3 regions of the Pigmentiphaga sp. MLSB6-MA01 genome follow, and region 1 is predicted to be linked to each of the others. Evidence: predicted binding sites of a transcription regulator. Region 1 holds the regulator's gene; each other region holds the start of a gene.
What was found. Region 1 encodes HrcA, which represses chaperone genes, less so after heat shock. Its sites were predicted from a motif close to TTAGCACTCNNNNNNNNNGAGTGCTAA; they were not measured.

Region 1 (3,261 bases):
CGCTTCGAGCCTGCGCGCCAGTTCGCGCCAGGCCTTCCACGCCTGGGCGACCTCGCGCCGTACAGGGCCGTGGTCTCCGTGGTCATCCAGCATGTCGCGCTGGGAATCGACCTTGAGCAGGCTCTGGTGCGCGTGCTGGCCATGGATGTCGACCAGGTGCTCGCCCAGTTCGCGCAACTGGGTCAGGGTGGCGGGTACGCCGTTGATGTAGCCGCGGCTGCGTCCCTGGGCATCGATGATGCGCCGCAGCACCAGGCTGTCGGTATCCAGTTCGCGCTCGGCCAGCCAGTCCAGCAGGGCCGGGGGGACGTCGAACACCGCGCTGACCTCGGCCCGGCCGGCACCTTCGCGCAGGACCGAGGCATCGGCGCGTTCGCCCAGGGCCAGGGCCAGGGCATCGATCAGGATGGACTTGCCGGCACCCGTTTCGCCGGAGAAGACAGTGAAGCCCGGGCCGAATTCGACCTCGGTCTGGTCGACGATCACGAAGTCGTTGATGTGCAGGGCGCGCAGCATACGAATGGAGCCGGTGGAAGGAGCGGAGAGGGGCTAGTCGATCGCGGTGCCGGAAATCTGGTTCCAGTGCAGTTTGCGCCGCAGCGTGGAAAAGTAACTGTATCCGGCCGGGTGAAGGAAGCGGATGGTATGGTCGGCGCGTTTTACCCGGACGCGGTCGCCTTCCTGCAGCGACGACCAGCTCTGCATGTCGAAATGCACGCTGGCGCTTTCGTCGCGGCCGCCGGGAGAGCGGGTGAGGGTGATGTCTATCGTGCAGTCGTCCGGGATCGCGATCGGCCGGTTGGACAGCGCCTGCGGCGCCACCGGCACCAGCACCAGCCCGCGCAGCGACGGGTGCAGGATGGGGCCGTTGGCCGACAAGGCATAGGCCGTCGATCCCGTGGGCGTGGCGATGATCAGGCCATCGGCGCGCTGCTTGGACATGTACAGGCCATCGACCTGCACCGTGACTTCCAGCATGCCGCCCAGGCCGGCCCGGCTCAGCACCACGTCGTTCAGGGCCAGCGCGGACACCAGCGTGGCCTCGCCCCGGATGACGCTGCAGGCCAGCAGGGTGCGGGTTTCCGATTCGAACTGGCCGTCGAGGATGCCGGCGATGGCGGTGCCGGCGTCCTCGATGGGAACGTCGGTGATGAAGCCCAGCCGGCCGTGGTTGATACCCACAACGGGCACATCCCAGGGGGCCAGTTGCCGCGCCACCCCCAGCATGGTGCCGTCGCCGCCCATGACGATGGCGAGCGACGCGCGCTGCCCGATTTCCTCGACGGTGGCCGCGGGATAGTCGAGGACGCCGATGTTGGTGGCGGTGTCTTTCTCGAACACGACCTCGCGCCCGGCATCGCGCAGCATCTGCGCGACCGCGCGCAACGGCGCGGCGATGCCGGTATCGTGGTATTTGCCGACGAGGGCGACGATGGGAAAATGCATGGAGGCATTATATGAGGGGAGTCCCCCCAACGGGGCTCCATGTGGCCCTTTTTGTCCACCCCCTGAACCCGGCAGTCGCCAGGCCCCCGCGGAACCGGCTCCTTCGCGGGCCGCCGCGCAGCGGCCCGGGGGCTCACCATGCCGGACGCGCGAAGCGCGTGGGAGAAGGGCTCATCCAGGGGTACAATCTCCCCATGGACGATCGCGCACGTACACTGTTGAAAGCTCTCATCGAGCGTTACATCACCGACGGGCAGCCGGTCGGTTCGCGTACGCTTTCCAAAGTCTTCGACCTGTCGCCGGCCACGATCCGCAATGTCATGGCCGATCTCGAAGACCACGGCCTGATCCATAGTCCCCATACGTCCGCCGGCCGCGTCCCCACGCCCCGGGGCTACCGGATGTTCGTCGACTCGCTGCTGACGGTGCAGCCGTACGAGGTCTCCGAGGCGACCCACATCCAGACCCTGCTGCCTTCGGCCGAGCCCCAGCGCGTCATCGCGGCCGCGGCCTCGCTGCTGTCCAAGCTGACCCAGTTCGCCGGCGTGGTCATGGCGCCCAAGCGCAGCCAGATGTTCCGGCAGATCGAATTCATCCGCCTGTCCGACACGCGGGTGCTGCTGATCATCGTGACGCCCGAAGGCGATGTGCAGAACCGCATGCTGCGGGTCCAGCGGGACTATTCCTCCGCCGAACTGGCCGAGGCGGCCAATTTCTTCAACCAGCATTTCAGCGGCAGGTCGTTCGAGGACGTCCGGCTGATCCTCCAGCGCGAACTGAGCCAGTTGCGCGAGGACATCTCCAGGCTGATGGAGCTGGCGGTGGACGCCAGCACCGAGGCCGCCACCGAGGACGACAGCGTCGTCATCTCGGGAGAATTGAACCTGCTGGGTGTTTCCGACATCACGGCTGACATGGACAAGCTGCGCCGGATGTTCGAACTGTTCGAGAAAAAGACCGATCTGATGCAACTGCTCGACGTGTCCAGCCGTGCGCATGGCGTCCAGATCTACATCGGCGGCGACTCGCAGCTCGTGCCGGTGGAAGAAGTCAGCGTCATCACGGCGCCCTACGGGGTGGACGGCAAGGTCGTCGGGACCCTGGGCGTGATCGGTCCGACCCGGATGGCGTACGAGCGGGTGATTCCCATCGTCGACATCACCGCGCGCCTGTTGTCGAACGCCTTGAGCCATCATTGAGCCGGCGCCCGCCGGCAGGGGCTCAGGGCAGCCCTGCCCGCGCCCGCTCCTCCCGCCATTCCCGAGCCTAGAAAACGCTACGCATGCGCTTCCTTCCCGAGCCGCCGCCGTCCCCCCATCATCCCACCCGCACCGGCCTGCTGCTGGTCAACCTGGGAACACCCGACGCGCCTACCGCCTCCGCCGTCCGCCGCTACCTGGCCGAGTTCCTGTCCGACCCCCGCGTGGTCGAGATTCCCCGCGTGGTGTGGCTGCCCATCCTGTACGGCCTCGTCCTGACGCTGCGGCCGCGCGACGCGGCGGCGCGCTATGCCTCGGTATGGACGCCCGAGGGGTCGCCGCTGCTGGCATGGAGCCGCCGCCAGGCCGAGGGATTGGCGCGCGAGCTGTCCAGCCGGGGCCTGGGCGTGGAGGTGGCGCTGGCCATGCGCTATGGCAACCCCTCGCTGGACGGAGCCATCGCCGCGCTGCGCGAAACGGGATGCGAGCGCATCCTGGTCCTGCCGCTCTATCCGCAGTACGCCGCCAGCACGACCGCCGCGGTGTCCGATGCCGTGAGCGCCTGCCTGGCCCGGCTGCGCAATGTGCCCGAGATCCGCTACGTCCGGGATTTCCA
Region 2 (3,261 bases), on a different contig from region 1:
GCTGGCCATCATCCTGGGCCTGACCTACTTCGTGCTGGGCGTGTTCCAGATCGCCTCGGCCTGGGTGCTGCGCTACGACCGCTGGCGCCTGTCCGTGCTCGGCGGCTGCGCCCAGGTCCTGTTCGGCCTGTTCCTGTTCCAACCCTACCCCAGCCACTACGCCGGCACCGTCTCGTACTTCATCGGCATCACCATGCTGGCCGCCGGCATCAACACCATGCGGGTCGCCGCCCGGGCCCGGAAGCTGAGCGAACAGTCATCCATGTTCGACCTGCTCGCCCCCCTGGACCTGCGCGCGGCGGACGCGGATGCGAATCCGCCGCCTTCCCCGCAGCCACCCGCGCCGGACGGCCCCCTGACCGTCCATGTCTGGACCCCCGTGGGCTCGGCCAAGGACAAGACCGTGTCGCGGCCGGTATTCAACCGCTACATCGCCGCGGTCGACGTGCAGGGCGTGATATCGACCGGGCACGCCGCCATGGAAGCACCGCCGTCCACCTATATCAGCCTGTATCCGGCGGTAGACATCGACCGCTCGCCCTCCGAATTCTTCAACCTGCTGAAGGCGGTCAAGGAAAACGACGTCCCGGGCAAATTCCAGCCCGACTACCCGACCGAGTCCAAGGCCTGGTGCCCGTCGAACTGGCAGGTCAGGTTCGACCGGTACGACCACCAGAAACTCCAGGCCTTCTGGCAACGCTACCGCGGGCAGGAGATCTACAACCTGACCCGGCGCAACTGCTCCAGCTCGGTCTCGTACGCGCTGGAATCCGCGCTGGACGGCGTGCTGGACGACCGCAGCCGGAGCGTGCGGCAGGTGCTGCGCACCCTGTTGATGCCCGAGCTCTGGATCGCCGCGCAGGTCCGCCAGCGCGCCCAGGTCATGGCCTGGACGCCCGGCCTGACGCTGGACTACAGCCGGGCGCTGCGCGCGGTCATCCATCCGGTCCAGAAGTCCTGGTTCTCGCGCTTCCTGGCGGCCGCCACGCGCATGACCTCGCGCAGCCGGGCCTGAGCCGGGACGGGCCCGGGTGGAATAAGGGCTGTCCCGGATGCCCTCCCCCTTGAAAGCCCCCCATGCCATCCCTATAATTAGCACTCGATTGCCAAGAGTGCTAACAACGCTGCTCACGCGGCGCCAGGCCCTCCTGGCAACAGGCTGAGGCACCGCGTTTCTACGCGGCACCGGCTAAATGCGGCTTTCCAGCCTCTTTTTCTGACAATTAGACGTCAACTTCGAACATCAGGAGTTTGTATGGCCCTCCGTCCCCTGCACGATCGCGTGATCGTCAAGCGCCTGGACAACGAGCGTAAAACCGCGTCCGGCATCGTCATCCCCGACAGCGCTGCCGAAAAGCCCGACCAGGGTGAAGTCCTGGCCGTCGGCCCGGGCAAGAAGACCGAAGACGGCAAAGTGCTGCCGGTCGACGTCAAGGTCGGCGACAAGGTCCTGTTCGGCAAGTACGCCGGCCAGGCCGTGAAGGTCGACGGCGACGAACTGCTCGTCATCCGCGAAGAAGAAATCCTGGCGGTGATCCAGTAAGCCTCCTCGGCCTGCTGTCCGATCCCCCGGTATTCAACACAATCATCCAAGGAATTTCGTAAATGGCTGCCAAACAAGTCCAGTTCGGTGATGACGCCCGCGCCCGCGTCGTCCGCGGCGTAAACGTCCTCGCCAACGCCGTCAAGGTCACCCTCGGTCCCAAGGGCCGCAACGTGGTCCTGGAGCGCTCCTTCGGCGCCCCCACCGTCACCAAGGACGGCGTGTCCGTCGCCAAGGAAATCGAACTGAAGGACAAGTTCGAGAACCTGGGCGCCCAGCTCGTCAAGGAAGTCGCTTCCAAGACCAGCGACAACGCCGGTGACGGCACCACCACCGCCACCGTGCTGGCCCAGGCCATCGTGCACGAAGGCCAGAAGTACGTGACCGCCGGCCTGAACCCGATGGACCTGAAGCGCGGCATCGACAAGGCCGTCGCCGCCGCCATCGAAGAGCTGAAGAAGATCAGCAGGCCCTGCTCGTCGAGCAAGGAAATCGCCCAGGTCGGCTCGATCTCGGCCAACAGCGATTCGTCGATCGGCCAGATCATCGCCGACGCGATGGAAAAAGTGGGCAAGGAAGGCGTCATCACCGTCGAAGACGGCAAGTCGCTGGAAAACGAGCTGGACGTCGTCGAAGGCATGCAATTCGACCGCGGCTACCTGTCGCCCTACTTCATCAACAACCCCGACAAGCAAGTCGCGGCCCTGGACGATCCCTTCGTCCTGATCCACGACAAGAAGATCAGCAACATCCGCGAACTGCTGCCCGTCCTGGAACAAGTCGCCAAGTCGAGCCGCCCGCTGCTGATCATCGCTGAAGACGTCGACGGCGAAGCCCTGGCCACCCTGGTCGTCAACAACATCCGTGGCATCCTGAAGACCACCGCCGTCAAGGCCCCTGGCTTCGGCGACCGCCGCAAGGCCATGCTGGAAGACATCGCCATCCTGACCGGCGGCACCGTGATCTCGGAAGAGACCGGCCTGTCGCTGGAAAAAGCCACCCTGCAAGAGCTGGGCCAGGCCAAGCGCATCGAAGTGGCCAAGGAAAACACCACGATCATCGACGGCGCTGGCGACAGCAAGGCCATCGAGGCGCGCGTCAAGCAGATCCGCACCCAGATCGAAGAAGCGACCTCGGACTACGACCGTGAAAAGCTGCAAGAGCGCGTGGCCAAGCTGGCCGGCGGTGTTGCCGTGATCAAGGTCGGCGCTGCCACCGAAGTCGAAATGAAGGAAAAGAAGGCTCGCGTCGAAGACGCCCTGCACGCCACGCGTGCCGCGGTGGAAGAAGGCGTGGTGCCCGGCGGCGGCGTAGCCCTGCTGCGTGCCAAGCAAGCCATCGTTGCCACCAAGGGTGCCAACGCCGATCAAGACGCCGGCATCAAGATCGTGCTGCGCGCCATTGAAGAGCCCCTGCGCACCATCGTGTCGAACGCCGGCGACGAACCCAGCGTGGTCGTCAACGAAGTGCTGAACGGCAAGGGCAACTACGGCTACAACGCGGCTACCGGCGAGTACGGCGACATGGTCGAGTTCGGCGTGCTGGACCCCACCAAGGTCACCCGCACCGCCCTGCAGAACGCCGCTTCCGTGGCTTCGCTGCTGCTGACGACGGAAGCCACCGTGGTCGAGCTGGTCGAAGACAAGCCTGCTGGCCCCGCCGGTGGCGGCATGGGTGGCATGGGCGGTATGGGTGGCATGGGCGGCATGGACTTCTAA
Region 3 (3,261 bases), on a different contig from region 1:
TCCTTGCCGTGCTTCAGGTGCATCTTCTGGATGGCGTGCGAGGCCATCTTGCGGATCACGTACAGCTTGCGCTCGAGCGCATCGGGCACCATGACGTCGCCACCGCGGCCGATGAAGAGCTGCCGGATGACCGGCTCCATGACCTTCACGTTGGGCGACATCGGCATTTCCTTGTCGATGGGCACGTCGCGCCAACCCAGCACCACCTGGCCCTCGGCGCGCACGGCGCGCTCGAGTTCGGCTTCACAGGCCAGGCGCGACCCCATTTCCTGGGGCAGGAACACCATCGCCACGCCGTATTCCCCGGGAGCGGGCAGGGTCACGCCCTGGGCAGCCATTTCCTCGCGATACAGCGCATCCGGGATCTGGATCAGGATGCCCGCGCCGTCGCCCATGAGCGCATCCGCCCCGACCGCGCCGCGATGGTCGATGTTCTCGAGGATCTTCAGGCCCTGCTGGATGATGGAATGGCTCTTCTGGCCCTTGATGTGGGCCACGAAACCCACGCCACAGGCGTCGTGCTCGTTGGACGGATCGTACAGGCCCTGTGCGTCCGGCTGGCGCGGCGCGGGAAGGCCGATGCGGGAAGCGTCGATGACGGCGGCCGGGGACGACGGGGCCGACAGGTGGTCCTGGCTGGATAGGGGCATGGTGCGCTCCGCTGGTGGATTCATGTACCGGACACGAATCCGGGGTACTGGACATCGGGATGCCGAACTTGGCGCGCGCACGGATGCCGCGCCGGGGGAATCGACAATACTGCGGCGCACCAGGGGTCGCAAGAAAAATAAAAAGGGGAGCGTCCCTAATTATTATCCAGGCCACAAATCCGGGGAATTAAATTAGGGTCGCACCACTACCGTGCATTTTCTTCCTCAGTCCGAGGGTGCTTGCGAGGCCTCCCCCGCTTGCTGGCGGCGGCCCGCCGGCTGCTGGTGCCCTCCAGCGCCTGCACGAACGCGGGACCGCCTAAGGCCCATTGGCCATACAGCGCCTGCTCGATACGCTGCGCCGTCGAAGGCGCAACGCTTTCCGCCATCCTGGCGCGGTAATTGGCCTGGCGATCGAACGGCGTATTGCCACAGGCCCAATAATCGGCGTGGTCATGCAGCATGCCGGCGGACGCGGCACCCATATGCGCCGGGGCCGAGGACCAACGCCACAACTCCACGTCGCCCGCCAGCCCCTGGCGCAGCGGAACGGTTTCGAGCCAGATCAGAGCGGGCAGCACCCAGGCGCCCGGCTCGACCAGCGTGGAGCGGAACCGGCCGGCGAAGACTCTTCCTATATGCAGCCGGGCAGCCAGGCGGCGCCCCAGGGACTGGATCACGGCCGAGATCCCCCCCGGGCCAGCGGGAGTAGCCAGTAGCAACAGCTGGTCAAAAGTAAGCGCCCACCCATGAACGGCCACGCCGTGCTGCCTGGCGTCGGCCTCCAGCCAGGCGGCGACCTGGTCCAGCATGGCGGCGCCGTCGCCTCCCGCCGACAGGGGAACCGTGAAGCGGGCCTGGGCGAGATGGGGAAGATCCGGGGCATACAGACGGGGAAGGCGGGCCATGATTACCGGGGACGCATCAATATCTCAGGTCGGAAAATGCAGGTTTCCGCGAACGATACGCCGATTTCATGGTCTATGCAGTATGAAGCCCCGATTGCCTGCCCGCTGCCGGCCTTCGATCGGGTCCCGGATTCCGATCTGGCCGGGTTCGCTTGCCGTGCTGCACCGCACAGCGATCGATTCGCTTTATCGCACCCATCAAAAACACCCATTAGCACTCTTTGTTCGAGAGTGCTAACCTTCAGACATGGAGGTAAGCCGTTTATGAAACGTTCGTCGAATCAGTCCAACGCCCTCGCATCCGCCACAAGCGGCCCCGGCGCGCTGGCCCTGGCCATCGCCAACCCTGGCGCCCTTGGTACGATCGAAGCCTATATCGGCGCCGTCAACCGCCTGCCGGTGCTGACGGCCGAGCAGGAACACGACCTGGCCCAGCGCTACCAGGACAAGCAGGACCTCAACGCCGCCCGCGAGCTGGTGCTGTCGCACCTGCGGCTGGTGGTCGCCATAGCCCGGCAGTACCTGGGCTATGGGCTGCCGCACGCCGACCTGATCCAGGAAGGCAACGTCGGCCTGATGAAGGCCGTCAAGCGCTTCGACCCCAATCGCGGCGTGCGCCTGGTGTCCTTCGCCATCCACTGGGTCAAGGCCGAGATCCACGAATACATCCTGAAGAACTGGCGCCTGGTCAAGGTGGCGACCACCAAGGCCCAGCGCAAGCTGTTCTTCAACCTGCGCAGCCTGAAACCGGACTCGCACGCGCTCACGCCGGATCAGGTCGAGGAAATCGCCGCCAGCCTGAACGTGCGGCCGCAGGACGTGACCGAGATGGAGGTGCGCCTGTATGGGCAGGACATGGCCCTGGAAGGCCGTGGCGGCGATGATGGCGAGAACGAATTCGCCCCCATCGCCTACCTGTCTGACGAAGGCCAGCAGGAACCCAGCACCATCCTGGAGGAACGCCGCCGCGACGAGTTGCACGGCAGCGGACTGCAGCAGGCCCTGGAGAGCCTGGACGACCGGTCGCGCCGCATCATCGAGGCGCGCTGGCTGAAGGACGAAGGCGGCGCCACCCTGCAGGAACTCGCGGACGAATTCGGCGTGTCCGCCGAGCGCATCCGTCAGATCGAGGCACGCGCCATGACCAAGATGCGAGGCGCGCTGGCCGAGTACGCCTGAACCTCGCAGGCACTGCCGCGCCATCGGCGCGGGCCCCCAAGGCGGATTCCGGAACGACCGGATCCGCCTTTTTTGCGGCGCTCCCGCAAGGGTCATACATCGTTACAGATTTGGCGGAAATTTACGTGGAAATACGGGTAGCGGGTGAACTTCCCCGCCTGGGCCTTGACTAACCGTCAGGTGGGACACGCTTTGGGTGCAACGCCCTCGTGTCGGAATGTCGGGCTTCCCCCCGCACGACATTTCTTCCGGCGCAGTTTGCCGGTACCAGCCGATACATCCGCCTCTGCTTTTCTCCTCCCTCCCCCCCACTTGAGGCGGATATTCACGGGACACTTCGGTGTCCCGTTTTTTTTTGGGAGGAAGCCCCCCCGCTTACGCAGGCCCCCTCAAGGGGGAGAAACCGGCGGACCGGCAAAGCCAGATCCGCAGTTTCCCGGGACTAGTACCATCAGTCCACCTTCCCTATGCGGCGGACGGCGGCTTGGACGCGTTGAGCGTCGGCTTGCCAGTAGCGGGCGAAT

Region 2: the regulator HrcA is predicted to act here: its motif matches at 1,093-1,119, upstream of groES (co-chaperone GroES).
Region 3: the regulator HrcA is predicted to act here: its motif matches at 1,770-1,796, upstream of rpoH (RNA polymerase sigma factor RpoH).

The regions. Positions count from the first base shown of each region.
Region 1 covers NZ_JBXAFV010000024.1:7,466-10,726, forward strand. Annotated here, with positions in the region: gene recN (DNA repair protein RecN) at 1-516, opposite strand, end outside; gene AC1Q6E_RS27585 (NAD kinase) at 550-1,446, opposite strand; gene hrcA (heat-inducible transcriptional repressor HrcA) at 1,641-2,645, shown strand; gene hemH (ferrochelatase) at 2,729-3,261, shown strand, end outside.
Region 2 covers NZ_JBXAFV010000022.1:19,155-22,415, reverse strand. Annotated here, with positions in the region: gene AC1Q6E_RS26860 (HdeD family acid-resistance protein) at 1-1,015, shown strand, start outside; gene groES (co-chaperone GroES) at 1,256-1,543, shown strand; gene groL (chaperonin GroEL) at 1,606-3,261, shown strand.
Region 3 covers NZ_JBXAFV010000003.1:261,133-264,393, forward strand. Annotated here, with positions in the region: gene AC1Q6E_RS06785 (glutamate synthase-related protein) at 1-650, opposite strand, end outside; gene AC1Q6E_RS06790 (hypothetical protein) at 857-1,558, opposite strand; gene rpoH (RNA polymerase sigma factor RpoH) at 1,823-2,737, shown strand; gene AC1Q6E_RS06800 (tripartite tricarboxylate transporter substrate binding protein) at 3,189-3,261, opposite strand, start outside.